DNA from 4 places in the Pantoea sp. SGAir0215 genome. Region 4 is predicted to be linked to each of the others. Evidence: predicted binding sites of a transcription regulator. Region 4 holds the regulator's gene; each other region holds the start of a gene.
What was found. The regulator LexA, encoded in region 4, represses DNA repair genes until DNA is damaged. The targets are predictions, from matches to a motif close to TNCTGTATGTACATACAGNA.

Region 1 (7,530 bases), 1.2 Mb from region 4:
CGGAACGCATCGACAAAGACTGAGGGTTGCTGTTTATCGAACAGCAACCAGACCTGTTGCCGCGCGCGCGTCAGGGCAACATACGCCAGCCGGCGCTCTTCTGCATCAGGGAAGTCTTCGGGCTGCGGCAGCAGCCCCTGCTCCATAATGGACTCACGCTGCGGCGCGGGAAACCCTTCTTTGCCTTGCTGCAGACCCAGCACAATGACGTAATCGGCCTGCTGACCTTTACTGGCATGAATGGTCATAAAATCGATACGCATTTTTGGCCAGCGGGTTTTTGCCTTATCCAGCAGTTCAGGACGCAAATAGTGATAGCGGGCCAACAGCAGTACGCGCTCATCCGCTTTAACATAACCGCTTAGCTTGTTAAGAAGTGCCTCAAGCTGATCGTGCGGGAGCAAAGCAATCGACTTTTTATTCCCTTTCGTCAGACTGTTTAAGGGCTTACGCAGTTGATGCGGATTTTGCTGGATAAACCGATTCGCCACTTCACCAATACGATCATTGAAACGATAGGTCGTATCCAGCACACAACGATCGCCCTCACCAAAATAGTGATGGAATGCCGTTGTCAGACTCATCTCTGCGCCGCTGAACCGGTAAATTGCCTGCCAGTCATCGCCCACCGCAAACAATGTCGTGCGTGTGTTTTGCTGACGCAGCGCGCTGAGTAAAGCCGCGCGTTGTGGCGAGATATCCTGAAATTCGTCAACCAGAATATGCTTCCAGGGGCTGACAAAGCGGCCCTTTTCGAGGATCGCGATGGCCTGATGAATCAGCCCGGAGAAGTCGACTGCGCACTCGTCCTTAAGCGCACTTTTCCAGGCCTTCAGAAGGGGTGCCATCAATTTAATCCGCTTACTGAATACGTCGCGCAGCGCGTCAGGTACATCCTCAATCATGGCGGCCTGTGCGCCGCCATGCATCCGCATCAGGCCAAGCCAGCGTTCAAGACGAGACGCCAGGCGCTGTGCTAAACGATCATCCTGCCAGAAAGGGCCTTCGCTGACCTCCCACTCCAGTTCATCACGCAACCATTGCCGCCAGCCATTCGCCTGAGCTTTTTTTTCATTACACTGCTGACGCCAGTGGTCGATCAGCCATGTCCGACGCGCGTCGGGATCGCTTTCGAGTTTACTGATGACCGGCTGTTTATGACTTCCTTCCCGAATGATATGCAGGGCCAGCGCATGAAACGTACGCGCCTGGATATCCCCGGCCCCTAAGCGGCGTTGAATACGGTCATTCATCTCTTCCGCCGCATGACGACCAAATGCCAGCAACAAAATCTGATCGGCAGCGGCCAGTCTGCGCTGTAACAGCCACCCCGCGCGGGCCACTAATACTGACGTTTTGCCGCTGCCAGCGCCCGCCAGCACCAGCACAGCGTCTTCGCCGTTAACCACCGCTTCTGCCTGTGACTCGTTCAGCGGGGTGGATTCCACCGTGGCGAAAAAATCCCGGTAGCGGGTCAACATGGCCGCCGTCCAGTCACGATTGCGCTGCGTCATCGCCGTCTCGCCCTGCTGCAGCCAGTATTGGCAAAATGCCCAGTTTTCACGGCAGGAATCAAACTGCTCAATGCGGGAAAGCGGCAAAGGTAACGCGTCAAACTGTTTGCGGATCTTATCTTTGATCGCCTGAAGTTCGCTGCGCTTCAGCCAACGCTCCTGTTCGCTGAATCCCTGAATGTCGTCGCGCAGCGCCTGTAAAACCGCGGCGCATACTTCACTCATTTCCTGACTCCAGCTTTGCCACGACTGCATGAGGTAGTGGAAAAAACGCTGCGTCTCCTGCCATTCCGTACCGTGCAAACGCACAACCTTGTTGTCCGCCAGTAAGAATTCCAGTTCACCCCACACCATTCCCCGTTTACAGGTGATGTCGGACAACTGATTGAAGGGGATCAAATATTCGTGTTTGTCGCCGCTGACCTCAACGCCCGCGGATAACAGGCGAACACGATGATAAGGATGCTGGGCAAGCCGTTTGCCCATGGATGTTGCTTTAAGTTCCACGCCGACACCAACGACCGAGATAGAGAGTAATCGGAGTTTACCTGTCAGACTCTTGACGCTCCAGCCTTAAAACACGCTAAACTTGGCGGCACAGATTGCGGAGTGCAAAAGGAAAAGCCTGTTATGCGTACTGTTTTAAATATTCTTAATTTTGTCCTGGGTGGATTTTTCACCACGCTGAGTTGGTTATTCGCCACGCTCATCAGTATCGTCCTGATCTTTACCCTGCCCTTAACGCGCTCCTGCTGGGAGATCACTAAGCTGTCATTTCTGCCGTTTGGCAATGAAGCGGTCCATGTTGACGTTCTGCGCCCGGAGAATAAAAGCTCTATCATGAACACCGGCGGCACGTTTCTGAACATTTTCTGGTTTATCTTTTTCGGTTGGTGGTTATGCCTGTCGCACATTTCTGTCGGCATCGTGCAGTGCATCAGCATTATTGGTATTCCGGTGGGCCTCGCCAATTTCAAGATTGCCACCATTGCACTCTGGCCGGTAGGACGTCGGGTCGTCTCTGTGGAAGAAGCGCGTGCCGCGCGTGATGCCAATGCCCGCCGCCGCTATTAGTATGCTGTCCGGGTGGCGAAAGTATCTTTTTAACAGCACTTGGCGTTATCTGCTGCGCATTCTGTTTGCCTTATCAGGATGTGCGGCTGTGCCCTGGATACTGCAGCAAATTGAGTGGACAATTCCGTTAACCCTCGGCGTGGTTGCCGCCGCGCTGGCCGATCTGGATGACAGGCTGGCCGGGCGGCTTAAAAACCTGCTGATTACCTTACTTTGTTTTTGCATCGCTTCGGTTTCAGTAGAGCTGCTGTTCCCGCATCCGTTGGTATTTATTATCGGCCTGGCAGGTTCAACATGGGGATTCATTCTGTTAGGCGCGCTGGGACAGCGCTATGCCACCATTGCATTTGGCGCCTTACTGATTGCCGTTTACACCATGCTGGGCATTGGGTTGTTCTCACAATGGTATATGCAGCCCATGCTGCTGTTGGTTGGGGCACTGTGGTATAACCTGCTGACGCTGCTGGGCCATTTAATGTTTCCGGTTCGTCCGGTGCAGGAACAACTGGCAGCCAGTTTTTCACAGCTGGCCCACTATCTGGATGCCAAAGCCAATCTTTTTGATCCTGACGCGGGTGAACAGGATGATGCTGCATTTGTTAAAGCCGCGATGGTAAACAGCCAGCTTGTTGCACAGCTCAATCTGACCAAGACCACCTTGCAAAGCCGTTTACGAGGTGACAGAGGCTCACGCGGTACCCGACGCAGCCTGCACTATTACTTCGTGGCTCAGGATATCCATGAACGCGCCAGCTCTTCGCATCTGCAGTACCATCTTCTGCGTGGCGACTGGCGTTACAACGAGATCCTGTTTCGCTTTCAGCGTTTACTGAATATGCAGGCACAGGCCTGTCGCCAGCTTGCCCGGGCGATTCTGCTGCGCGAACGCTGGGAACATGATGGCCGCTTTGAGCGTGTTTTTGAACGTCTGGAAAATGCGATTCACCGGCTGGCACAGAGCGAGCCGGATGCCGCCCATACCGGTGCACTGCTTTGGCTGCTTCGCAACCTGCAGGCCATCGATGCACAACTGGCCTCAATCGAAACCGAGCAGGCGCAGGCAGTTGATCCGCAGCACAGCGACAACCTGCTGTCACGCGAAGAACTGAGTGGCTGGAGTGATATTAAACTGCGCCTCAGCCTTCACCTGAGTCCGGCCTCTGCCCTGTTTCGCCACGCCGTACGCATGTCGATTGTGATGTGTGTGGGATACGGATTTATCCAGATTACCGGGCTGGAGCGCGGCTACTGGATCCTGCTGACCAGTCTGTTTGTTTGCCAGCCTAACTATAGCGCAACCCAACGCCGACTGGCGCTACGCATTGGCGGCACGCTCGCGGGCATTGCGCTTGGACTGCCCCTGCTCTGGCTGGTCCCTTCCATTGAAGGCCAACTGGTCTTGATTGTGGTCACGGGCATCATGTTCTTTGCGTTTCGTCAGGTGCAGTATGCTCATGCAACCTTGTTCATTACTCTGCTGGTGTTGTTCTGTTTTAATTTGTTAGGCGAAGGCTTTGAGGTGGCCCTGCCCCGGGTAGTGGACACGTTACTGGGCTGTGCGCTGGCCTGGCTGGCCGTCACCTTTATCTGGCCAGACTGGCGTTTTCGCCAGCTTCCGGCGGTGGCGACGCGCACACTCAATGCCAATTGCCGTTATCTGGATGCCATTATGGAACAATACCATCAGGGCAAAGATAATCGCCTCGCTTACCGTATTGCCCGCCGCGATGCACACAATGCTGACGCGGAACTGGCCTCCGTCGTGTCGAACATGAGCAGTGAAACCCGTACCAACCCTAAGCTGCGGGAATCGGCCTTTCAGCTACTTTGCCTGAACCACTCGTTGCTCAGCTATATCTCCGCGCTGGGGGCGCACCGCGATAAAGTCACTGATCCAGCGCTGCTGGCGCTTCTCGACGACACGGTGTGCTATGTCGAAGATGTGCTGCAAACCGACATCGTCAGTGACAGCCGGGCTGAGGAAATGCGTCGGGAACTGGAACAACGCCTTACCCGGTTTACCGCCGGGTCTGATTCGCCTACGCCACTGGTACTGCAGCAACTTGGGTTACTGGTTGCCTTGCTGCCGGAAATCGCTCGCCTGCGGCGTGCTTTAGGTTCTCACTAAGGCCCTTTCTTCGCCTCTTCCACTGTTTTGAGCGCAGCCTGGTACCATTCACCCAGCTCCGCTTTAACCGTTGGCGGGAGAGCGGCTTCATGATGACCCGAAATAGCACCCTGAAGCGCCAGCAAGGTTTTGAAACCGAGATGCTGGTTATAACGTTTTAGTTTTAACCAGCACGCCCTGGCTCCGACCTCGTGCAGGTGTTTAACGCTGCAAATGCCTATCTCATGCAACATCATTTCCAGCCGTAAGCTGACATTAGGCAGATCTTTTAAACGCAACCGGTCTTGTCGGTCATCCTGTTCCCGACGGGCGGTCTGTAGTGAGGCCGCTGAGAGCGCAACCAGATGCTCCGGGTCACACCATAAATTTTCATCGACCCTGAAATAATTCAGGCTGACCGGCATACCGCGTTTGCGAAAAATAAGCGGCTCCAAGGGGCGTTTAGCCACATATTCCCGCAGGGCTTCGCTGGCGCGCAGATAAAGCTGATCGTCTTTTATCAAGGCAAACACGACGCGCTCAACAGCTAAGGCGTAACCGCCAAACTGAGTACGGGATTCGACATTACCTAAAGATGCCAGTTGTTGTTTTGATCGCAAAACGACCCGCTGTTCTTTCTTCATATCATCACCTCCTTGTAACAAAAACCTGTTAAAAACGTTACTATTCAGTCGGTTAGAAGATAAGAAAATTCAGTTGCAGGTTCAATGAATAAATCACTTTGGCGTCAACATTATGCGAATTTTGCGAGGCATTTTCAGAAATTCAGGTTGATCTTTATCCAGGATGTCATTACTGTATATCCATACAGTCAACTGCTGAGTGATTAATTTATGCGCACCCAACATCCCCGTAATGTATGCCCGACTCACCGTTACGCTTCGCCTTCTGACCCCGCTTCTCAGAGCGGCTGGATTACTGAATTGCGCTATAGCGAAAAACCGGGAATGATGCAGATGCTGCTGTTACCGTTGCTTCAGCAACTGAGCCAGCAATCCCGCTGGCAGCTTTGGTTAACACCTGCGCATAAGTTGAGTCGGGTCTGGATGCAGGAAGCAGGCTTGCCCCTGGAGAAAAGTATGCATATCGCCGACGCTGAACGTTACAACGCCGTCGAGGCCATGATTAAGGCCCTGCGTACGGGAAATTACAGTGTCGTTTTAGCCTGGATTCCCTACGATCTGGATGAAGATGAGCGTCGGGAACTAGAGCTCGCTGCGGCTGAAGGTGAAGCGTTAGGACTCATCCTGCGCTCGGGTGAGTCCTCTAAAACGCCAGTCAGACCAGAAAGTCGGCTAAAAATTCAGTCTGATTTGTTTCATTAAGTAAAAAATGAGATTTATCTCAAGAAATTTTTTCTCTCGCGTTGGGCTAAGACACTGATTCTGCTCCTGCCAGTAATGACAATGGCTTAGCCCCCATTTTGCGGGTTACCCCCATCACAGAAGTTCACCCTAAATTGTTAGAATTTATGTATAAAACACTGTTTTTTTACATAAGTGCCTCACATCACACTTGTAAGTTTCCAATCTCGTTGTAGACTTTATCTCGCCAGGGTGCTCAATAACCTCCGTTTTTTGCGGTAGAGTCATAAGCGAGCGTTTTGACCCGGCGAAGGATTAAACCAAGAGCAACCTTTATGCTCATTGCCTATTTGGATGATAACGAGGCGCAAAATGAAAAAGACAGCTATCGCAATTGCAGTGGCACTGGCTGGCTTCGCTACCGTAGCGCAGGCCGCCCCTAAAGATAACACCTGGTACACCGGTGCTAAACTGGGCTGGTCTCAGTATCACGACACTGGCTACTACGGTCACGGTTACCAAAATAACGACGGCCCAACTCACGAAAGCCAACTGGGTGCTGGCGCATTCGCCGGTTACCAGGCTAACCCATACCTGGGTTTCGAGCTGGGTTATGACTGGTTAGGCCGTATGCCTAACAAAGGCAACCAGGTTAACGGCGCTTTCAAAGCACAGGGCATCCAACTGGCTGCTAAACTGAGCTACCCAATCGCTGACGATCTCGACGTTTATACCCGCCTGGGTGGTATGGTATGGCGTGCAGATTCTACCCAGCAAGTAGTTGGCGGCAACCGCATCAGCGACCACGACACCGGTGTTTCTCCACTGGCAGCGGTTGGTGTTGAGTATGCTCTGACCAAAAACTGGGCAACCCGTCTGGATTACCAGTGGGTGAACAACATCGGTGACGCACAGACCGTTGGTGCTCGTCCAGACAACGGCATGCTGAGCCTGGGTGTTTCTTACCGTTTCGGTCAGGATGATGTTGCTGCGCCAGCTCCGGCTCCAGCACCAGCACCAGCGCCAGTTGTTCAGACTAAGCGCTTTACTCTGAAATCAGACGTTCTGTTCACCTTCAACAAGTCAACTCTGAAGCCAGAAGGTCAGCAGGCTCTGGATCAGCTGTACAGCCAGCTGAGCTCAATGGATCCTAAAGACGGTTCAGTCGTTGTTCTGGGCTTCACCGATCGCATCGGTTCAGAGCAGTACAACCAGAAACTGTCTGAGAAACGTGCTCAGTCTGTAGTAGATTACCTGGTATCTAAAGGTATCCCTGCTAACAAGATCTCTGCTCGCGGCATGGGTGAATCTAACCCAGTGACTGGCAACACCTGTGACAGCGTGAAAGGCCGTAAAGCCCTGATCGACTGCCTGGCGCCAGACCGTCGTGTAGAAATCGACGTTAAAGGTATCAAAGACGTGGTAACTCAGCCTCAGGCTTAAGTTATACGTGATAAAAAACCCCGCGCATGCGGGGTTTTTTTTGTCCTTTAATCCGGAGCAGGCCTGA
Region 2 (7,530 bases), 1.0 Mb from region 4:
ATAAACTGACACACATCATCCTCGTCTGCACCCTGCGCGTTTCACGCCTCTGCAGACGCGAAAAAGGAGAAATATGAATCGAACACTGGCGGACCTGGATCGCGTCGTGGCACTGGGCGGCGGACATGGATTAGGTCGCGTGATGTCGGCCTTGTCACCACTGGGTTCGCGCCTGACCGGCATCGTTACCACCACTGATAACGGTGGCTCCAGCGGCCGCATCCGTCGGGCTGAAGGCGGTATCGCCTGGGGCGATTTGCGCAACTGCATTAACCAGTTGATTACCGAGCCCAGCGTCGCGTCCGCGATGTTCGAATACCGCTTTACCGGCAATGGCGAACTGGCCGGGCACAATCTGGGCAATTTAATACTGAAAGCGCTGGATCATCTGAGCGTGCGTCCGCTGGAAGTGGTCAATATCATCCGAAATCTGCTAAAAGTTGACGCGTTTTTAATCCCGATGTCTGAACATCCGGTGGATTTGATGGCAACAGATGACGAAGGCAATGCCGTTTATGGTGAAACCGCCATTGATGAGATGCGCGCACCACCACAGGCGTTAATGCTGCATCCTGTGGTGCAACCGACGCGCGAAGCGCTCGATGCCGTTGCAGAAGCCGATTTGATTCTGATTGGGCCAGGCAGCTTCTACACCAGCCTGATGCCCATTCTGTTAATGAAAGAAATGGCGCAGGCACTGCGCCGCACGCCCGCGAACATGGTGTTTATCGGCAACCTGGGCCGTGAACTCAGTCCGGCGGCGGCGGCGCTGACCGTGGCGGATAAGCTGAGAATAATGGAAGAGGCGATTGGTAAACGGGTCATCGACGCCGTGGTTGTCGGACCGGCCACGGACGTCAGTCTGATCGACAACCGCCTGATCATTCAGGAGCCGCTGGAGGCCGCAGATATTAAATATCGTCACGACCGCCAGCTGCTGCGCGGCGCGCTGGAGCACGCCATCCAGCGGTTTAACTGACTCAGGACACCGCGATAAACAAGGTGCGCAGTTCCTGGAGCTGATCGCGCAGGCCAGCAGCCTGTTCGAACTCCAGGTTTTGCGCATGCTGCTGCATCTGCCCTTCCAGTTCGTGAATCTTTTTCTGCAACGCCTGCGGTGACAACGCCAGGTAATCCGTCTCTGTCTCGGCGGCGTTGCGCTTGCCGGGTTTGGCTTTACCCCGCGTTTTCACCACGTTATTGCCCAGTTCCAGAATATCGGTGATTTTCTTATTCAGGCCCTGCGGTACGATGCCATTCTCTTCGTTGTAGCGCTGCTGCTTCTCACGACGGCGCTCGGTTTCTTCAATGGCGCGCGCCATGGAAGGCGTGATCTTATCGCCGTAGAGGATCGCTTTACCATTGATGTTACGTGCAGCGCGCCCGATGGTCTGGATCAGGGAGCGCTCGGAACGCAGGAAGCCCTCTTTATCGGCATCCAGAATGGCCACCAGCGAGACTTCCGGCATATCCAGCCCTTCACGCAGCAGGTTGATGCCCACCAGCACATCAAATTTGCCCAGGCGCAGGTCGCGAATAATTTCCATGCGCTCGACGGTATCGATGTCAGAGTGCAGATAGCGCACCTTTTCACCGTGTTCTTCCAGGTACTCCGTCAGGTCTTCGGCCATACGTTTGGTGAGCACCGTGACCAGTACGCGTTCATTGACGTTAACGCGCTGGCGGATCTCTGACAGCAAATCGTCCACCTGAGTCGCCACGGGCCGCACCTCAAGGATCGGATCCAGCAGCCCCGTCGGACGCACCACCTGATCGATCACCTCATCGCCCGATTTTTCCAGCTCGTATTTGCCTGGCGTGGCGGAGACATAAATGGTCTGAGGGGCCAGCGCCTCGAACTCTTCAAACTTCATGGGGCGGTTGTCCAGCGCCGAAGGCAGGCGGAAGCCATATTCGACTAACGTCTCTTTACGCGCCCTGTCCCCGCGGTACATGCCGCCAATCTGCGGAATGGTTACGTGCGACTCATCGACGACCAGCAGGCCATCCGCCGGCAGATAGTCAAATAAGGTCGGCGGCGCTTCCCCCGGTCCGCGGCCAGACAGATAGCGGGAGTAGTTTTCGATACCAGAGCAGTATCCCAGCTCCCCCATCATTTCGAGGTCAAACTGCGTCCGTTGGGTAATACGCTGCTCTTCCAGCAGTTTGTTGTTTTCCAGCAGGATCTTGCGCCGTTCGGCCAGTTCAACCTTGATGTCTTCCATGGCCTGCAGGATACGCTCACGCGGCGTGACGTAGTGCGTTTTAGGGTAAATGGTAAAGCGCGGCACCACCGATTCGACCTGACCGGTAAGCGGGTCAAACAGGGACAGCCGCTCCACCTCTTCATCGAATAATTCAACCCGCAGGGCCATATCGTCAGATTCGGCCGGGAAGATATCAATGACTTCGCCCCGGACCCGGAACGTCCCGCGCTGAAACGCCTGATCGTTACGCGTGTACTGTAACTCCGACAGGCGACGCAGGATGCTGCGCTGATCGATAATCATGCCGCGCGTTAAGTGCAGCATCATTTTCAGATACAGATCGGGATCGCCCAGGCCGTAGATGGCAGACACGGAGGCCACGACAATCACGTCGCGCCGTTCCAGCAACGCTTTCGTCGCGGAGAGGCGCATTTGCTCGATATGTTCGTTAACCGACGCATCCTTTTCGATAAAGGTATCCGAACTGGGCACGTAAGCTTCGGGCTGGTAGTAGTCATAGTACGAGACAAAAAACTCTACGGCGTTTTCGGGAAAGAACTCCTTCATCTCGCCATACAGTTGCGCCGCCAGCGTCTTATTAGGAGCCAGCACCATGGTAGGACGATTCAGGTCGGCAATAACGTTAGCAACGGTAAAGGTTTTACCCGATCCGGTTACGCCTAACAGCGTCTGGTGCGCCAGGCCGTCTTCCAGTCCGGCTTCCAGACGGCGGATCGCTTCCGGCTGATCGCCAGAAGGCTTGAAAGCGGAGTTCAGTTTAAAATCTTTACTCATGAATGCGGTTCCTGCAGAAGAAAGACGGCGGGCAGCCCATTATTTTACTCTGCTATGGCAATTTTGCCAGAAAAAAATACTGGATATAATACCAGTAATGATGCACAGTATTGTCGCCAGGTTTTACTTGACTCTGGCACTTTTGCCCAGGCAAACACCCGTTTTTGTTGCGCAAGGTTATCCCCAAGCCACGTATTGATTTAACATTTGTCAAGCCTGTGTCATAAAATTGCAGTTTGATGAATCGCGTCCAATCCGGCAGGCTTGTTTTTTACTAACACACTGATTTTTAATAGTAAGTAAAAAAAGCCCAGATTGTCATCATTACGTGACCAGGCCGCGTATTTCCTCGCTTCTAACCTGTTTTCATTATCTAATGCACAAGGTTATCCACAGGAATAGTGGATAACTGATGAGAGGCCTTGGAATATCGGCTGTGCATAATTTTTTCTGCCGCCGCGTTTTGATGAAAAAAAATTTTTTTTAGCGAAATTTTTAACGCCAATAGCGTTGTTTTAGCGCGCTGCATGGCGCGCATTCAACGTTGATCGTCTGGCTTTTCAGGTTGCTGTTTTTTACAGCAGACTGCCTGCGCCATTTATGGGCAACTGCACCTGACGCTCATTTTTCCTGCACCCTCATCGCGCTGCGCAGTCGTCCCGCCCGTCAATTGTTCACTTTTACTTATATTTAAACCGTCAAAATTCCGCATGTTAAGCGCGCAAACTTCGTTCACTCCGACTCTGGCCCGGTAATTGCATGCTCTGTGATCAGGATGTCATGCGCCACAGCAGCAGTCATAGCCCTGCTATTCTGGTAGTGCGATTTACCCGTTATGAGCAGCAAAACATTCAGGTTAATTATCTGGAAGGAGCGCGTCAGATGCTAAGTTTACGGTCGGTGAATCAGTTTTACGGAAAAAATCATATTCTCTGGAATGTGGACCTTGACCTGCCCCCCGGCACCTGTACCGGCATACTGGGACGTCCCGGCATGGGAAAAACCACGCTGGTGAACTGCATCATGGGTAAGCTTCCCATCAACAGCGGCACGATTAGCTGGCAGCAGGATGGCTCGCCGCCAGAGGACCTGCTGTCGCAGCCTGCCGATCAACGTGCACGTCAGGGCATTGGTTACGTGCCACAGGGACGACATATTTTCACACAGATGAGCGTAGAAGATAACTTACTGATTGCCCTGCTGGCAGGCGCTGAATCGCGCGAAAATCACCGGCCTATTCCGGAAATGATTTTTGATCTTCTGCCGGCTCTCTATTCACTGCGTCAACAGCGCAGCGGGGATTTGCCGGTTTACCAGCAGCAGCAACTGGCCCTTGCCCGCGCGCTGGTATTACAGCCACGCCTGCTGATTCTGGATGAGCCCGCCGATGGCATGGCGCCCTGGCTGGAAGAAGAGATGGGTAACCTGATTCGGCGTCTTAACCGGGATTACGGCCTGACGATTCTGCTGCTGGAGCAGCGGGTTTCCCTGATTCGACGCGTCGCTGACAGCTTTTTGCTGTTGCATCGCGGGCGAAATGTGGCGCAGGGTAACGTCACCCTGCTGGATGACGGTACGCTCGATAAATGGCTGACGATGGCGTGATTAATCCGGTAGCGTCAGATAGTGACCACAGTCCGCATGCTGGCTGTCATCCGCTAACCAGGGAATGACACCCAGACAAGGCGCGGGCAGTCGCTCCTTCAGGGCCGTAAGGTATGCCTGATAGCGCTGGCCGGGCGGCTGAACCGTATTGGCAATCCAGCCAGCCAGTCGCAGTCCACGCGCCCTTATCGCCTCGGCGGTCAGCATGGCATGATTAATACAGCCCAGTTTTACACCCACCACCAAAATCACCGGTAGCCGTTCAGTCTCAACCCAGTCGGCATAGGTTTGCGTCTCAGACAGCGGCGTATACCAGCCGCCCGCGCCTTCAATCAGAATCCAGTCAGCCAGCGGCTCCAGCTCGCGAAGCCCTGCCGATAGCGTTGAAAAGGTAATTGGCCTGCCCTCCTCTGCGCTGACGATATGCGGCGATGTCGGCTCCATAAAGGCCAGCGGATTCACCTGCTCATAGCAGAGCGGCACACTGCTGTAACGTTGCAGCGCCAGCGCATCGCTGTTACGGATGCCTTCTGCGGTTAACGTACAGCCCGAGGCCACCGGTTTGTAGCCCGCACAGCGGTAGCCTGCTGCGCTCGCCGCCTGCAGCAGGGCGCTACTGGCAACGGTTTTACCGACTTCAGTATCGGTACCGGTGATAAACCAGCGTGTCATGATTCACTTACTCCATACATCAAATGATAACTGAGGCGGAAACCCTGTTCGTCCCGTGGCCAGTGAGCTTCAAGCTGTGCCAGACGGCGACGCGTCAGCACATAATCGGCCCGTCCGGCATGCAGATGCGTTGCGCCAATGCCCTTCAGAGAGCGCATGGCGCTGAGCGCATCGGGAAAATGCAGGGTGACGGTTTGCGCGTGACAGCGCAGCCGTTGTGCGGCACAGGCTGCGGCGATCGCCTGCGCCGGCAGAAAGCGATTGGCGTGCACATGCGCGTCAAGATGCGACCAGGCCTCGTGAACCTCATGCAGCGATCCCGCGCTCAGCGTTGAAAACAGCATACAGCCGCCGGGTTTCAGCACCCGCGTAAACTGCCTGAGCGCGGCCGGCAAATCGTCGCTCCATTGCACCACCAGATTGCTCCATAACAGGTCAATGCTCTGATCGGCTAACGGCAGTGCGTCGATGTCGCCCGCCAGATAATGATGCGCCACCGCGTTTTGCCGGGCCTGATGCAACATCTGCGGCGACAGATCCAGCGCCATGACCTGTTTCCCCCTGTCGCGCCATAGCCGGCTGTACCAGCCGGTGCCACAGCCCGCATCCAGCACCTGTGGACCGGTTTGAGCAGGCACCCATGCCAGCAGCGCATCCCCGCTGATCCGTTGCAGTTCGGCATGCCTGTCGTAACACGACGCCGCGCGCCCAAAGGCTCTGGCTACGGCACGTTTATCAATGTGCAGCGTCATGAAGTGCCTCCAGCAGGACATCAATATCGTCTGGCTGATGCGCGGCGGTCAGCGTGATGCGCAAACGTGCCGTGCCCGGCGGTACGGTAGGCGGACGAATCGCGCTGACCCAGCAACCGGCTTCGGCTAAACGGGCCGACAAGGCCATCGCCTGGGCGTTATCGCCAACAAGTAACGGTTGGATGGCGCTGGATGACGGCATAAGCGACCAGGGCAAGGAGGAGGCGCCCCGGCGGAAATGGGCAATGTTGCGGCTCAGGCGCTGGCGCAGCCCATCGCCTGCCTGCACCTGTTTCAGGGCGGCCAGTAATGCGCTGGCCTGTGCTGGCGGCATGGCGGTTGAGTAGATGAGGTGGCGCGAAAACTGCACAAAATAGTCGGCCGTCGCGTCATCACACAGCAATGCCGCGCCGCTGACGCCAAAGGCTTTACCGAAGGTGACCACCAGCAGTTCGGGCTTAATGCCCTGTTGCCAACAGCTGCCGCGTCCCTGCTCACCTGTGACGCCAATGCCGTGCGCATCGTCAACCAGTAACCAGGCCCCTGCCTCACGCGACTGCGCCGCCAGCGTCTGTAACGGCGCGCTGTCACCATCCATGCTGAAGATCCCTTCCGTGACCACCAGCGTTTGCCCTTCACAGGGCGCACTCAGCCGCACAGCCAGACTGTCCGGATCGTTATGGGCGAAACGACGCAGTTGCGCAGGGCTGTGACTTGCAGCATCCAGCAACGAGGCATGGCTCAGCTTGTCAGCAAGAATGCGATCGTTTTTCCCGGCGAGCAGGTGAATGACCGCCTGGTTGGCGGCAAAGCCGGAAATAAACAGTAATGCCCGGGGATAACCCAGCCACCCGGCCAGTTGCGCTTCCAGGGTGGCATGAAGAGCCTGGAAACCGGTGACATGGCTGGATGCGCCTGCCCCCGCCCCGGCCAGTGCCGCGCCCTGTTGCCATCCGGCAATCACCGCCGGATGCTGGCTTAACCCAAGATAATCATTACTGGAAAAGTGACGATAATCCCGGCCTGCATAGCGGATCAGGCGCGTCTGACTGGCGTCAACTACGCGCCGTTCGCGCCAGCCCTCTTCAGCACGGCGCTGCGCGAGCGCCTGCTGTATGCGTTGCGGCCAGCCCATTACAGCGCCGCGTTATAGAATTTTTCTGTGTCGGCATTGAGCAGCTGCTCACTGAGCTGCTGCTGTTGCGCATTATCGCCATGGGCGGTCTGGGTATGTTCCGGATTCAGTCCGAGCTTGCGGAACAGCAGCATATCTTTGTCTTCTTCCGGGTTTGGCGTGGTCAGCAGCTTGCAGCCGTAAAAAATCGAGTTAGCCCCGGCCATAAAGCACATCGCCTGGGTTTGTTCATTCATCTGTTCGCGGCCCGCCGACAGACGCACGTGCGAGGCAGGCATCATGATGCGGGCGACGGCGATCGTGCGGATAAAATCGAAAGGTTCGACATCGTCATTGTCTGCCAGCGGGGTGCCTTTCACCTTGA
Region 3 (7,530 bases), 1.6 Mb from region 4:
AAGGTAGTCATCGATCATGTCGTAGGTGACGCCCAGTGCGACTTCATCCTGCAGACCGGGGCGATCGTCTTCTAAATCGGCGGTCGGTTTTTTCAGATACAGATGTTCCGGGCAACCCAGCGTTTTCAGCAGCAGTTTGCCCTGGCGCTTATTGAGGCGGAAGATAGGGTTAATATCGCTGCCGCCATCGCCGTACTTAGTAAAGAAGCCCGTGACGGCTTCAGCGCCATGGTCGGTGCCCACCACCACGCCTTTGGTCATACCGGCAATGCTGTACTGCGCTTTCATACGCTCACGGGCTTTCTCATTGCCGCGGACGAAATCCGACAGCACAATGCCGGCGTCTTTCAGCGCGCGCTCACTGGCCAGCACCGCTTCTTTAATATTGACCACCAGCGAGCGGTCTGGCTGGATGAAGGCCAGCGCATCCTGGCAGTCCTGCTCATCAGCCTGCACGCCGTAAGGCAGACGCACCGCGATAAAGGTGTAGTCGTTATCGCCTGTTTCCTGGCGAAGCTCCGTGATCGCCATCTGGGCCAGCTTGCCCGTCAGGGTAGAATCTTGTCCGCCGCTGATACCGAGTATTAACGCCTTCAGGCCGCTGTGGCGCGTTAAATACGCTTTGAGGAAATCCACGCTGGTACGAATTTCCTGCTGCGGATCGATAGTGGGTTTCACACCCAGTGCGGTAATGATTTCCTGCTGCAGTGACATCAACATCTCCTTAAGTCTTTAGCCAGCCGGCACAATATAAAGCCTGTCTTAAAGCTAACGCGCATCCCCGAAAACAACAAGCCAAAGCGGGTGATGTTTTCTTTTTGCTGGTCTGAATCCGACAATTTTTACCTCAGCGGAGGTTTTTTTGCCAAAACGATAAAGGTCAGTATAGCCAGCATGAAGCAACCAAATATCGTCAACGTCATACTGATTACTGATGTGCCGCCCATCCCGGTTACCGGCACGGCGAGTGCGCCCAGAGTGAACATCGTCACGCCAATGACAGCCGATGCGCTACCGGCACGTTGCCCCTGACTTTGCATCGCCAGTGAGGCGGCGGTGGTGGCAATGACACCATTGCTGGCAATCGAAAAGAACAGCGCAACCAGCAGCAGCGGGAGCGGGGCGTGCGTTAACCCGGCGGCCAGCAGCGCGCTGGAGGCCACGAATGCCAGCATCAGGCCGCCTTTCAGGACGCGATATTCACCCCACAGCGGGCAGAGGCGGGCGCTGGTCTGCGAGGCAATCACTAAACCGATACCGTTGGCGGCAAAGCAAAAGCTGAACGCCTGGGGTGACAGACCATAGATTTCCTGCAGCACGAACGGCGATGCGCCGATATAGGCGAACATGCCCGACATCATAAACCCTTGCGTCAGGCAGAAACCCATAAAGGCACGGTGGGTGATGACCTGCCCCAGCGCAGCATAAGCAGCAAAAACCGAGCCCTGACTCCGCCGATCAACGGGCAGACTTTCATGCAGTTTCCCGCGCGCCAGCAGGATGAGCAAAATGGCGATGCCGCTCAGCACAACAAAAATACCGCGCCAGTCCAGCACGGTCATCAGGGCACCGCCCAGTACGGGGGCGCCAATAGGGGCAAGGCCGTTAACCAGCATCAGCAGCGCAAAAAAGCGCGTCAGTTCATGGCCATTATACATATCGCGCGCAACCGCCCGTGACAGCACCGCACCGCCCGCTCCCGCTAATCCCTGAAACAGACGAGCCAGTAACAGTTGATCGATAGTCTGGGCAAGGGCGCAGCCCAGCGACGCGATAAACAACAACGTCAGTGACAGGGTCAGAGGGCGCAGACGACCAAATTTGTCGCTCATGGGACCAAACAGAAGCTGACCGGCGCCCAGTCCCAGCAGGCCAGCGGTAAGGCTGAGCTGTGCCGTAGACGTTGGCGTAGCCAGGTCACTGGCTAACTGCGGCAGGGCGGGCAGATACAGATCGATGCACAACGGTCCCAGCGCAGCCAGTAATCCCAGGGTGATGGCGTAAACCAGCCGGTTGGGTGAGGAAAGCGTCATTTGGCCTCTGATGATAATGTTTAAGTTACGTTGTCACAAAAGTGCATTCAGCGCGTCTTTTGTGCCTGTAAAAACGGCACTGGCCAACACGCAATGGTGCAGTGAGCCAGCATGCCTGGTCTGTTCTGGCGCATTTTAACAAATCCCGCGAGACAGATTGAGTTTAAGTCTGTCATTAACTTGATAAAAACCGTTTTATGTTCCAGGCTTTTCATCACATGGACAAAAAATGAGGAACAACAAGATGAATAAAGTGATGGGATGTATCGCTGCAGCGCTGACGCTGGCTGCGCTCTCTGGTTGTACGACTTACGATCGTGCGGAAAGCTACGTGACTAAGCCAGTGGTTAAGGACGTCAAAAAAGGCATGACCCGCCAGCAGGTCCGTCAGATTGCTGGCCCTGCTTCAACTGAAATCACCATGGTGCATGCGCGCGGTACCTGTCAGACCTATGTGATTGGCGAGCGTGACGGTAAAGCACAAACTTACTTCGTGAGCTATAACGATATGGGTCGCGTGATGAACTACGGCTTCCAGAGCTGTGCTGAATACGATACCGATCCGCAGGTTAAGCAGTAAATTTTCGCTGACCTGAAAAAACGGCTCGCTTATGGCGAGCCGTTTTTTTATCTCTACAGTCCAGCCGGACGCGGCACTTCAACGTAGCTGCCGTTAATCTCCCGCTGATAGTAATGCCCGTCCTGCACGTAGAAACGTCGGCCATTAAAATCCAGCACCCGCATACCGCCGACGCTGCTGACATAGGTCGGAGCAGGCGGCTCAACAACCACGTACTCATCACCGTGTCGCTGATAATAACTGCCATTCAGCAAATAGTAGGTTAATCCCCCAATCAGAACCGCCGTTGCCGCCAGTGGCAGAACGTGGAAATGGTCAGGACCATGCCAGCGCGGCGCAGGACCATGCCAGCCCGGGCCGGGCCGGTACCAGTGAGGGCCGGGCCCCCAGTCGCCGGGGCGAGCAAACACTGCGCTGGGCGTAATCATCGCTAACGCGAGGAATGAAGCGATAACCGTTTTCATGTGCATTCTCCTGCTGTGACTCGCTGCAGAATTCTCCTTTTAGCATCCAAAAACAAGCAGAAAGCGCACGTATTATTGCCCATTTACCACGCTTAACGTTTCCTTAACGTGAATGTAAAGACAGAGGGGAAATAAGGAGAAACAGGCAGGGAAAAGGGAGAAGACCTGGCACCGGGTGCCAGGTCAGATGTGATTAGCTGTGCTCTAATTCACGGTGTTCGTCTTGCTCAAGAACGCGTCGGTCTGTCAGGCCCAGCCAGCGACTGGTCAGGGAACCTGCGGTCATTGCACCATTCACGTTCAACGCGGTTCTGCCCATATCGATCAACGGCTCGATCGAAATCAGCAGCGCGACCAGCGTGACGGGCAGGCCCATCGCGGGCAGCACGATTAACGCCGCGAAAGTCGCGCCACCGCCGACACCGGCAACGCCTGCTGAGCTCAACGTCACAATGCCCACCAGGGTGGCAATCCACAGCGGATCAAACGGGTTAATGCCCACTGTCGGCGCCACCATCACGGCCAGCATGGTCGGATAAAGACCGGCACAACCGTTCTGCCCGATCGTAGCGCCAAACGACGCCGAGAAACTGGCAATAGATTCCGGCACGCCCAGACGACGGGTTTGCGCTTCCACGTTCAGCGGAATGCTGGCGGCACTGGAGCGGCTGGTAAAGGCAAAGGTCAGCACGGGCCAGACTTTGCGGAAAAAGCGCATAGGGTTGATGCCATTTACGGACAGCAGCAGACCGTGTACCACAAACATAATGCCCAGGCCCAGATAGGATGCGACCACGAAGCTACCCAGCTTAATGATGTCCTGCAGGTTCGATCCGGCAACTACTTTAGTCATCAGCGCCAGCACGCCGTAAGGCGTCAGTTTCATGATCAGGCGCACCAGCTTCATCACCCATGACTGCAGCGTATCGATCGCCGTCAGGACACGCTGGCCTTTCACTTCGTCATCTTTAAGCAGGTGCAGGGCCGCCACGCCTAAAAAGGCTGCGAAGATGACGACACTGATAATCGAGGTGGGGCTGGCACCGGTTAAATCGGCAAAGGGGTTTTTCGGGATAAAGGACAGGATAAGCTGCGGCGCCGTCAGATCGGCCACTTTGCCTACATAGTTATTCTGGATGGCACTCAGACGCGCCGTTTCCTGGGCACCCTGTACCAGGCCGGTTGCATTAAGATGGAACAGCCCGGTCACGAAAACCCCGACCAGCGCCGCAATCGCGGTCGTAAACAGCAGCACGCCAATGGTCAGGAAACTGATTTTGCCCAGCGAAGAGGCGTTATGCAGGCGCGCCACCGCGCTCAGAATTGAGACAAAGACCAGCGGCATTACGATCATCTGCAACAGCTGGACATAGCCGTTACCGACCACGTTAAACCAGCCAATTGACGCTTTGACCGTATCGCTGTTACTGCCGTAAATAAACTGCAGCGCCAGGCCAAACGCGACGCCAAACACTAACCCGACCAGCACTTTTTTTGACAGACTCCAGTTGGCGCGGCTCAGGCGTGACAGCAGAAGCAGCAGCACCACAAAGGCAATGATATTAAGCGTTAAAGGGATATCCATAGAAACTCCGAATCATGCAGCATTCCCCTGGTAAGGAAAGCAAAAGTAGTTATTGTTCATACAGGTGTCCGGAAATGGTATCAGGTGAATTTAGTGCGATCTTATATCCAAATGGAATAGCTTATAACGTTGCCTGAGCGGCCAGTGGCTCAGGAGCCGGAATGCCCCGACAGGAGGCGGCTGACGCCGTTTTGCAAGGTATCAAATACCTGAGTGGGCCAGCCATTTTCGCCAAACGCAGGCATCCCTGGCGGGAACCACAGCGCGTAAGCCATCACGCACAGGCACAGAGCGCGCTCCAGCTGATTGCCTTTTTGGCTGTTCAGAATGGGCAGACGAAAACGCCAGCGACAGGGCCAGAGCAGAGGAACGCCGGCCGGAGTGAGCATATCGGCCACAATGTGGCTCAGGTAACCCAGCGTCATGCCCTGCAGAACATCGGCGGGCACCGGCCAGCTTTTCGGCACGTTAATCTGAAACAGCCACAGGCCAGCCGCGACGGCAAGCAGGCTGTGGGTGAACCCGCGATGACCAAATGCCCGGGCAATGGGATGCGACAACCAGCGCAGGCGCTGGCCCAGCAAGGACTTAGGATGATCGATGTCAGGCAGCAGGCAGGTCAGCAGGCTGGCGGGAATTAAATGCCACCAGTCCGCCTGAGCCATCACCGGGGTGAGCTCGGCCCGTTTCGCAAAAATGGCGCTGGCAACAGCAAAAAAGATATGGCCTTCGGCCGTCATGATAAACCTGGCTGCAAAAGAAACTGTCAATGCATCCAGTATAGGGATTTATCCAGTAAATGAGAACCTGTGACGCTGTAACGAAGCGTTAATTTTTTAAGGGGATGCAACAGGTTACAGCGCCTTTGCCGTCAAGCCTGCAAATGCTCCCGCGTTAACTGTGTCAGGCTGCTCAGCTTCACGTCGGCAAGCGCCCAGCGGGCATCATCCTGATGGCTGGCTGCCGGAATCACAATCGATCGCATTCGTGCGGCTTTGCTTGCTACCATGCCGTTCACCGAATCTTCCAGCGCGACGCAGTGAAGCGGATCAATGCCCAGCGCCTCGGCGGCGTTGAGGTAGACCTGCGGATGCGGCTTGCTGTAGGGCAGATGTTCGGCGGAAGACAGCACATCAAAATAGTGATTCAGGTTAAACATCGTCAGTACCTGTTCCAGCATGAAGCGGGGCGATGCGGAAACCAGGCCGGTCTTCAGGCCGTGCTGTTTGCACAATGAGAGGGCGGACTCGACGCCGGGCAGAAGCGGGCGGTTTATCGCAATCAGTTCCATTGCACGGGCGATGATACGCTGTGTGACCGCTTCCTGACTCGGTCCCGACCAGGGCAACGTTTCGTACCACATGCGCACCGTCTGATCGATACGTAATCCGAGCGTATCGGGTAATTCGTGGCGTCGGGTCAAATCGATATTCAGGGTTGAAAAGATGTCCATTTCAGCCTGATCCCAGAGAGGTTCAGAATCAATCAACAAGCCATCCATATCAAATAAAGCTGCAAAAACAGGGCGGTGGTAAGACATGTTTCGCTCCTTAAAAAGTTCAGGCTACCTTAGCATGAACACAGGGTTGGTGCGCAGATGAGGCGAAACGGGCGCAGACCGCTCTTTTTTTTGGGAAAATTCTGCAAGGGCAGGTAGACTGAAGCAAATGGGATTTTGGGTTCAGGAGATATCATGACCTATCAACAGGCTGGCCGCATTGCCATCCTTAAGCGTGTCGCTGGCTGGGTGATTTTTTTACTCGCGTTGCTGTCTACCATCATTTCACTGCTGAGCTTTTTGTTTAAGCACAGTGAAAAGAAACCCGGTATTGATGCCGTGATGCTGGATTTCATTCATGTCATGGTGGATATGATTCGCTTTAATACGCCGTTTCTGAATGTGTTCTGGCAAAACTCACCGGTGCCCGAGTTCAATGGACAGATGAATCTGGGCTTCTGGTTTATCTATATTTTGATTTTTGTCGGGCTGGCGCTGGAAGCGTCCGGTGCGCGCATGGGACGTCAGGTGCGCCATGTGCGGGAAGGGATTGAAGATCAGATGATTCTTGAGCAGGCAAAAGGCAGCGATGGCCGGACCCGGCAGCAGCTGGAAGAAAAGGTACGGGTCCCGCGCCACACCATTTTTCTACAGATTTTCCCGCTCTACATCCTGCCGCTGGTGATTGCCATCGCCGGTTACTTTCTGCTTTCTCTGCTCGGTTTTCTCTAAACGATCAGGCCGGTTTCACCTGACCGGCTGCCCGTGCATCGTCATCCAGCAACTGGCCCACGGCAAACTGCGCCGCGCCCAGCCAGTTGCCGCCAAACACGTTGGCCCGGTTCAGGAGATAGTAAAGCTGATAAACCGGCTGACGCTGCGAAAAGCCATCGGGTAATGGCCAGCTCTGGTGATAACCGTCAAAGATCGCCTTCGGCAGATCGGTAAACCAGCTCAGCATCGCCAGGTCGCATTCCCGGTCGCCCCAGTAACAGGCAGGATCGAAAATCCAGGGGCCAGTCTCGCTGCCCGCACAGTTAGCTGGCCACAGATCGCCGTGGAGCAGGGAAGGTTGAGGGTGATGGGACGCCAGGGTCCGTTGCACACAATCAATAATCCGTTCGGCATCGCCGTACAGAATGCCTTTCTCAGCGGCAATCTGCAGTTGCCAGCCGATTCGTTGCTCCGCAAAGAAAACTGACCAGCGCCGCAACCAGCTGTTGGGCTGTGGTGTAGAGGTCAGATTATTATCGAAATCAAGCCCGAACTGAGGTTGCTCGCTCCACTGATGCAGACGCGCCAACTGCTGGCCTAACTGGTAGGCGCTCTGCGGATCCAGGGGCTGAGGTTTGATATATTCCAGCAGCAGG
Region 4 (7,530 bases):
GGCCAGATCTCCTGACGCAGCCTGAATCTCAGGAATACGGCGCAGCAGCTCTAATGTCGAGGCATTATCAAACAGATCCTGATAGCGATTTACCGTATCAGTGATGTTATCGATCTTATCGACCATCTTGTCTTTATCAGTAATTTGCGCGCCCGCACTGGGAAAGATGATGCTGACGTTGTCATCGGGTTTTGCTTTGGTCATTAACGCCGGGTTAGCTAAAACGGCAGACCCGTAGGTAGAGGACGCCACGCCCGTTCCCCCCATTGCATCGTTACGGGCATCGTACCAGGTTCCCGCGGCCAGCGCGGATGATGAAAAAACCAGAGCATTAAACACTGCAGGGAAAACCAGAACGGAACGTGGGACGGTTAATTTTGCCATTTGCTTATCATCACCTGAAAAATTGCCGTTAAAACATTAACGACCGAATAGTTTGTTAGCCCCATTGTGGAGGATGGCTAACGCTTTATTGCTGTGAATTCAGAGTAAATAGTGGCGCAATTCCATTGATTGATTATTTTTCGATCCGTTATGTCTGGTTACCGTCCAAAAAGCGTTAACAGAAGGAGGCCGGGACCAGCACTTTATTAAGAACTTTTAAACATTAGTTCTTAACTCAGTGAGATGTAAAGCAAAAGGAAAAAATATTTACAAACATTCTGACATATATTGGCATCGCAGACGGGCGCAAAGTCGTAAGGAACAGATAAGCACGGATAAAGGGAGGAGGTGCAGACAGGCAAGGTGCATCGTACGTATCATTAATGTGATAAGATAACATCACCTGTCAAACGGAGAAATTCCATGTCAACCATGACGCCAGAGCAAATCATGACCCAGGCTGAGAAACTGTGTTTACAGCGCGGTGTACGCCTGACGACCCAGCGCGCAGAGGTCCTGCGGTTGATGGCCGGACAGCCAGGATCGATCAGTGCTTATGACCTGCTTGATCAGTTGCGTGTCAGTGAGCCCCAGGCCAAGCCTCCTACCGTCTACCGTGCGCTGGATTTTCTTCTTGAGCAGGGTTTTATCCACCGCGTCGAGTCCAATAACAGCTATGTGATGTGTCACCATTTCGACGCACCCGCCCATACATCGGTGATGCTGGTCTGCGATCGCTGTGCAGTGGTCACGGAAAAGCAGGCGCAGGGCGCAGAAAAAATCATCGCATCGCTGGCGCAAGAGGCAAGCTTTGTCCTACGGCATAGCGTGATAGAGGCGCACGGGTTATGTGAAAACTGTGCGGAAGTTGAAGCCTGTGAACAGCATGAACATTGTGATCATGACCATCAGGCTGACGGGAAGAAACGCAGTAAACGAAGTTAATTGCACATCCTTGTGCGGTCTGGCCGGCATGAGCGTACCGGCCCGGGTAGGAGCATCCCTGAATAACGTGATTACCAGCGGTAATCCTTGTTGTGACCTTCCCAGTCCGTTACTTCTTTCTCCGCCTGATCTTTCGCGTAGCCGTAACGTTCCTGAATTTTGCCGACCAGCTGATCGCGTTTACCTTCAATGACTTGCATGTCATCATCGGTCAGCTTGCCCCATTTCTCTTTCATTTTTCCTTTGAACTGTTTCCAGTTACCACTCGCTTCGTCTTTATTCATTGCAGACCTCCACGTCATCCTTCGATTTCGCTTTATTTTGCCATCAGGCAAAATTACGATATAAAGCGCTGTTTAATAGCGCCATTCAAAGATAATTGTAGTAGCTAATTTCAGTTTTGCCGGAAAAAATGAAAATTTTATGTATCCTGCGTCATATTTCAGGCAAGTTGCTCAGGCGCTAAACCAGGTGCCATTGCGCCAGTGCCTGCGCCAGACCAGCCAAAGTGACAGGCCGCGAAGCGCCAGAAAAACGGCTATCGCCAGCCATAGACCGTGATTACCGATAAAAGGCACGGTTAACAGCGTCAGGAAATAGCCCAGTGCGGCAATCGCCATACTGTTGCGCATTTCTCTTCCGCGGGTCGCACCAATAAACATGCCATCCAGCAGATAGCACCAGACGCCAACCAGCGGCATGACAACCTGCCACGGCAGAAAGCGGTCAGCCGCCTGTTGAAGTGCGGGAATCGATGTCAGGAGAGCCACGATCTGATAGCCACAAACAGCATAGACCAGGGAGAAAAACAGCGCGACTGACAGGGCCTGACGGCAGGCAGCAATCCATACCAGTTGCAACCTGCTGCCGTCTTTTGCGCCGTGTGCCTCACCAGCAAAGGCTTCGACGGCGTAAGCAAAGCCATCCAGCGCATAGGCGGTAAACGTCATGAACATCAGCAGGATGGCATTTACCGCCACCACATCAGGTCCGATACGCGTTCCCAGCACGGTCAGAGAGGCAAAGCAAAGCTGTAACAGTAAGGTACGCAGCAGGATATCGCGATTCAGGCGCAGCAGGCGGTGGATATCGCCACGCCAGCTATGGACCAGACTGTGCAGCGTGATACCACGCAGCGCCAGCACGCGCCAGACCATAAGTGCCCCGACCAGCAACGTCGCATATTCCGCGATAGCCGTCGCGGCTGCAGCCCCGGCTACGCCCCAGTGCAGCCCCAGCACTAGCCAGAGGTCCAGCAGAATATTGATAACGTTGCCCACCACCAGCAGGATGACCGGCGCTCTGGCATACTGTACGCCCAGCAGCCAGCCCAGAATCACCAGGTTAGCCAGCATGGCGGGCGCACTGAGCCAGCGAATATGGATAAACAGCGCAGCCTGCTCAAGCACGGCGGCCTCTCCGCCGATAAAGCGGGTTGCTAATGCCGTAACAGGATGACGCAGGGCAATAAACAGGCTGCCGGCCAGTAAGGCAATGATCAGGGGCTGTGCCAATGCGCGCGCCAGCGCCGTTTTATCGCCCGCGCCAAACGCCTGAGCCGTCAGGCCTGTCGTGCTCATACGCAGAAAAAGCAGCAGCATGAAGATGAAACTGGTAACGGTCGTCCCGACCGCAACGCCGCCCAGATAAACCGGGCTGTCGAGATGGCCAATAACGGCTGTATCGACTAAGCCGAGCAGAGGAACGGTGATATTTGACAGGATCATGGGCAGCGCCAGCCGCCACAGTTTTTTATCGGTAGCTGTCAGGAAGCGCATGTAACGTCCGTGCAATGCGCCGCTGGTGTTACAGATGAACCCACAGCGGCAAAACAGGGGCAGACTGGGTAACGTCAAGGTTGACGTAAAGAGCCAACCTTAGGAGGATTTATAACCACTCACCGTTACGTACGATGCCAACCGCCAGACCTTCAACCGTCAGCGACTGCGCACGTGTATCGACAATGATAGGCTCAAAATCCGTATTTTCAGGTAACAGATGCACCACTGATCCCTGTTTTTTCCAGCGCTTCACAGTGACTTCGTCGTCAATGCGCGCTACCACCACCTGACCATTACGCACTTCCTGCGTTTTATGCACGGCCAGCAAATCACCATCCATGATGCCAATGTCTTTCATTGACATGCCGCTAACGCGCAGCAGGAAATCGGCAGAGGGCTTGAACATGTCTGGATCCACTTTGTAGTGGGTTTCGATATGTTCCTGGGCCAGCAACGGCTCACCCGCCGCAACGCGCCCAATGAGTGGCAGGCCATCTGAAGGTTCTTCTTCCATTAACAAACGGATACCGCGGGACGCACCAGAGACGATTTCAATCACGCCTTTACGCGACAGCGCTTTCAGATGCTCTTCTGCCGCGTTAGGTGAGCGGAAGCCCAGTTGCGCAGCAATTTCTGCACGCGTAGGCGGCATGCCCGTTTGATTAATGTGGTCGCGAATCAAGTCGTAGACCTGTTGCTGCCTGCTGGTTAATGCTTTCATCCCGCCCCCTGGTTGTTTATACAGTCGCTGTGAGTATATACAGGTATTGGTGAAATGGAAACCAAAAGTCAGGCCAAAATCAGTAATTTGACGGGAGATGGAATGCTTATCGCAAATGCGACCAAAGTAGCGTTCCCCAAACGAACAGGGCCAGTACTATTGCCAGCAAAACAGCGGCCGATCCCATATCTTTGGCACGGCCGGCAAGAGGGTGACGTTCCTGCCCTGTGCGGTCCACCACCGCTTCGATGGCGCTGTTCAGAACTTCAACAATCATCACCAGCATGACCGCGCCAATCATCAGGATGCGCGAAATAGTATCGACATCCAGCCAGCAGGCCAGGATAATTGCCGCCAGTGAAATTACGGCTTCCTGGCGGAAGGCAGCTTCATGCTGCCAGGCGGCGCGAAGACCTTGCCATGAGTAGCCAGCCGCTTTCACAATCCGGGTAATGCCGGTGACATTATTTGTCATGATAAAGGAACTCTTTTCAAAGGATTGACGTCAATACCGGGCAGCGCACAATTGTCGCTGTCACAGATTTTTGCTGCGCGTTCTGATATGCTTGCGCCGCTTTGCTAACAAGAGGCTTCATGTTGTCTATGTCAGGTTGGCGTAAAATTTTTTATAAATTGCTGAACTTACCCCTTTCATTTCTGGTAAAGAGTAAGGCCATTCCGGCTGATCCCGTCTCCGAACATGGGCTGGATCCTACCCGGCCTATTATGTATGTCCTGCCTTATGATTCAAAGGCCGATCTCCTGACTTTACGCGCGCAGTGCATCCGGCACGATCTGCCTGATCCGCTTATTCCGCTGGAGATAGACGGCGCCCTGTTGCCGCGTCATGTTTTTATTAATGACGGTCCGCGTGTGTTCCCCTATTTTGTGCCCAGCCTTGAATCGGTCAAAATCTTCCACGAATATCTTGATCTGCACCGCAGCAACCCTGAACTTGATGTTCAGATGTTACCGGTTTCAGTCATGTTTGGCCGTGCGCCGGGTCGGGAAGTCCAGGGCGACGATCATCCGCCTCATTTGCGGCTCCTTAACGGCATTCAAAAATTCTTTGCCGTTCTCTGGCATGGCCGCGACAGTTTTGTGCGTTTTTCGCCCACGGTCTCCCTGCGTCGTATGGCGACCGAACACGGTACCGACAAGTCGATTGCGCAGAAGCTGGCTCGCGTAGCGCGCATCCATTTTGCCCGTCAGCGCCTGGCTGCGGTGGGACCGCGCCTGCCGGCTCGCCAGGATTTATTCAATCGCCTGTTGCAGTCGAAGGCGATTGAAAAAGCTGTGGAAGACGAGGCGCGTAGCAAGAAAATCTCCCATGAGAAAGCGCAGCAAAACGCCATTGAAATGATGGAAGAAATTGCGGCCAACTTTTCCTACGAAGCGATTCGTATCACCGACCGCGTGATGGGCTGGCTCTGGAGCCGACTCTATCAGGGGATCAACGTTAACGGCGGTGAGCGGGTACGTCAGCTGGCGCAGGACGGCCATGAAATTGTTTATGTGCCTTGCCACCGCAGCCATATGGACTACCTGCTACTGTCTTATGTGCTGTATCACCAGGGCCTGGTTCCGCCACATATTGCCGCAGGGATTAACCTGAACTTCTGGCCTGCCGGGCCGATTTTCCGTCGTCTGGGTGCCTTCTTTATTCGTCGTACCTTTAAAGGCAACAAGCTCTATTCAACCGTGTTCCGTGAATACCTTGGCGAGCTCTTTACCCGCGGCTATTCCGTCGAGTATTTCGTGGAAGGTGGACGCTCACGTACCGGCCGACTGCTGGATCCGAAAACCGGCACCCTCTCTATGACGCTGCAGGCCATGCTGCGCGGCGGCACGCGACCTATCACGTTAGTGCCCATTTACATCGGTTATGAACATGTAATGGAAGTGGGTACCTACGCTAAAGAGCTACGCGGTGCGGCAAAAGAGAAAGAAGGCTTTATGCAGATGGTGCGCGGCCTGCGTAAGCTGCGCAACCTGGGCCAGGGTTATGTGAACTTTGGTGAGCCGTTGCCGCTGATCAACTATCTGAACAAGCGCGTACCGGAATGGCGTGAGTCTATCGATCCCATTGAAGCGCAACGTCCGGGCTGGTTAACGCCAACGGCCAATGATATCGCCGCCACCATCATGGTACGTATTAATGAAGCCGGTGCCGCGAACGCCATGAACCTGTGCGTAACGGCACTGCTCGCTTCCCGCCAGCGTTCACTGACCCGTGAACAGCTGATTGAGCAGCTGGAGTGCTATACCCAGTTATTACGTAATGTGCCCTACTCGCCGGATGCCACTTTGCCTGACATGTCTGCGGAAGCGTTGCTGGATCACGCGCTGAGTATGAACAAGTTTGAGAGTGAGAAGGACAGTATCGGCGACATCATTATTCTGCCGCGCGAGCAGGCGGTACTGATGACCTATTACCGGAATAACATCCACCATATGCTGGTGATGCCCTCTCTGATTGCGGCCATCATCCAGCAGCACCGTAACCTGGGCGAAGCCGAACTGCTGCGCCAGGTCAGCCTGATTTACCCCATGCTGAAGAGCGAGCTGTTCCTGCGCTGGGGCAACGACCAGCTGCCGCAGCTGCTGGCTGACTTATGCCAGGAGCTGGCGCGCCAGGGACTGATTACCGTTGAGGCAGGTCTGCTGTCGTTCAACACGGCACGTTACCGTACGCTGCAGTTGCTGGCTGCCGGTGTACGTGAAACGCTGCAACGTTACGCCATCACCTTCTCGATTCTCAGCGCCAAGCCCACCATCAACCGCGGCACGCTGGAAAAAGAGAGCCGCACGCTGGCCCAGCGCCTGAGCGTACTGCATGGCATCAATGCGCCTGAGTTTTTCGATAAAGCGGTGTTCTCTACACTGGTACTGACCCTGCGCGATGAAGGCTATATCAGCGACAGTGGCGATGCGGATGTGGCGCAGACGCTGGCGACCTGGCACATTCTGGCAGAACTGGTCACCAGCGATGTCCGTATGACCATCGAGAGCGCCGTTGCACACAGCTAACGTGCTGGCATGACAAAAAAGGCGACCTGACTGGTCGCCTTTTTTATTGCTTACTGAACCTCACACTGTGCATCGCACTGGCGCTACGTTCGGTGCCTGCCCTATAACAGGTTTGAGAACGGCGGAGTATTCATTAACACGCCGAGAAACAGCACCAGCCCTACATAATTGTTATTCAGAAACGCCTGGAAACAGGCCTGACGCGCGCGCTTTGCGATCAGTTTTTGCTGATAAACAAATAAACCGCCCGCCAGTAACAGCGTCCAGTAAAACGCCCCATTCAGATGCAGCCGTGTCCCTACCAGCGCCATCAGCCCCAGCGTCGCCAGTTGCAGCAGTCCGATAATCAATTTGTCGTACTGGCCAAACAGAATGGCTGTGGACTTCACGCCAATCTTCAGGTCGTCCTCGCGATCCACCATGGCATATTGCGTATCGTAGGCCACCGTCCAGCAAATGTTGGCGAGAAAGACCAGCCAGCAAACCAGAGGTAAGGACTCACTAACCGCGGCCCAGGCCATGGGAATTGCCCAGCCAAATGCGGCGCCAAGGACTACCTGCGGCAAATGCGTATAGCGCTTCATAAAAGGATAAACCCAGGCAAGCGCCAGCCCGACAACAGAAAGCATAATCGTCATCAGGTTCATGCTCAGTACCAGGCCAAACGCG

Region 1: a site for LexA is predicted at 5,510-5,529, ahead of sulA (SOS-induced cell division inhibitor SulA). Genes of this name have one in related genera too.
Region 2: a site for LexA is predicted at 3,080-3,099, ahead of uvrB (excinuclease ABC subunit UvrB). Genes of this name have one in related genera too.
Region 3: a site for LexA is predicted at 5,424-5,443, ahead of C1N64_RS11570 (metal-dependent hydrolase). Genes of this name have one in related genera too.

The regions. Positions count from the first base shown of each region.
Region 1 is NZ_CP028031.1:2,076,062-2,083,591, reverse strand. Features, by position in the region: gene helD (DNA helicase IV) at 1-2,021, opposite strand, end outside; gene C1N64_RS09765 (YccF domain-containing protein) at 2,145-2,588, shown strand; gene yccS (YccS family putative transporter) at 2,569-4,716, shown strand; gene C1N64_RS09755 (TfoX/Sxy family DNA transformation protein) at 4,713-5,339, opposite strand; gene sulA (SOS-induced cell division inhibitor SulA) at 5,550-6,041, shown strand; gene ompA (porin OmpA) at 6,393-7,463, shown strand.
Region 2 is NZ_CP028031.1:1,878,294-1,885,823, reverse strand. Features, by position in the region: gene yvcK (gluconeogenesis factor YvcK family protein) at 74-979, shown strand; gene uvrB (excinuclease ABC subunit UvrB) at 981-3,002, opposite strand; gene C1N64_RS08910 (ABC transporter ATP-binding protein) at 3,885-4,607, shown strand; gene bioD (dethiobiotin synthase) at 4,608-5,279, opposite strand; gene bioC (malonyl-ACP O-methyltransferase BioC) at 5,276-6,031, opposite strand; gene bioF (8-amino-7-oxononanoate synthase) at 6,015-7,166, opposite strand; gene bioB (biotin synthase BioB) at 7,166-7,530, opposite strand, start outside.
Region 3 is NZ_CP028031.1:2,462,285-2,469,814, forward strand. Features, by position in the region: gene nadE (ammonia-dependent NAD(+) synthetase) at 1-714, opposite strand, end outside; gene C1N64_RS11550 (multidrug effflux MFS transporter) at 843-2,033, opposite strand; gene osmE (osmotically-inducible lipoprotein OsmE) at 2,278-2,613, shown strand; gene C1N64_RS11560 (DUF6515 family protein) at 2,667-3,077, opposite strand; gene C1N64_RS11565 (L-cystine transporter) at 3,271-4,662, opposite strand; gene C1N64_RS11570 (metal-dependent hydrolase) at 4,812-5,402, opposite strand; gene hxpB (hexitol phosphatase HxpB) at 5,534-6,202, opposite strand; gene C1N64_RS11580 (YniB family protein) at 6,356-6,892, shown strand; gene C1N64_RS11585 (fructosamine kinase family protein) at 6,897-7,530, opposite strand, start outside.
Region 4 is NZ_CP028031.1:879,745-887,274, reverse strand. Features, by position in the region: gene C1N64_RS04240 (conjugal transfer protein TraF) at 1-384, opposite strand, end outside; gene zur (zinc uptake transcriptional repressor Zur) at 808-1,329, shown strand; gene C1N64_RS04230 (CsbD family protein) at 1,401-1,613, opposite strand; gene dinF (MATE family efflux transporter DinF) at 1,785-3,107, opposite strand; gene lexA (transcriptional repressor LexA) at 3,217-3,831, opposite strand; gene C1N64_RS04215 (diacylglycerol kinase) at 3,938-4,306, opposite strand; gene plsB (glycerol-3-phosphate 1-O-acyltransferase PlsB) at 4,435-6,861, shown strand; gene ubiA (4-hydroxybenzoate octaprenyltransferase) at 6,963-7,530, opposite strand, start outside.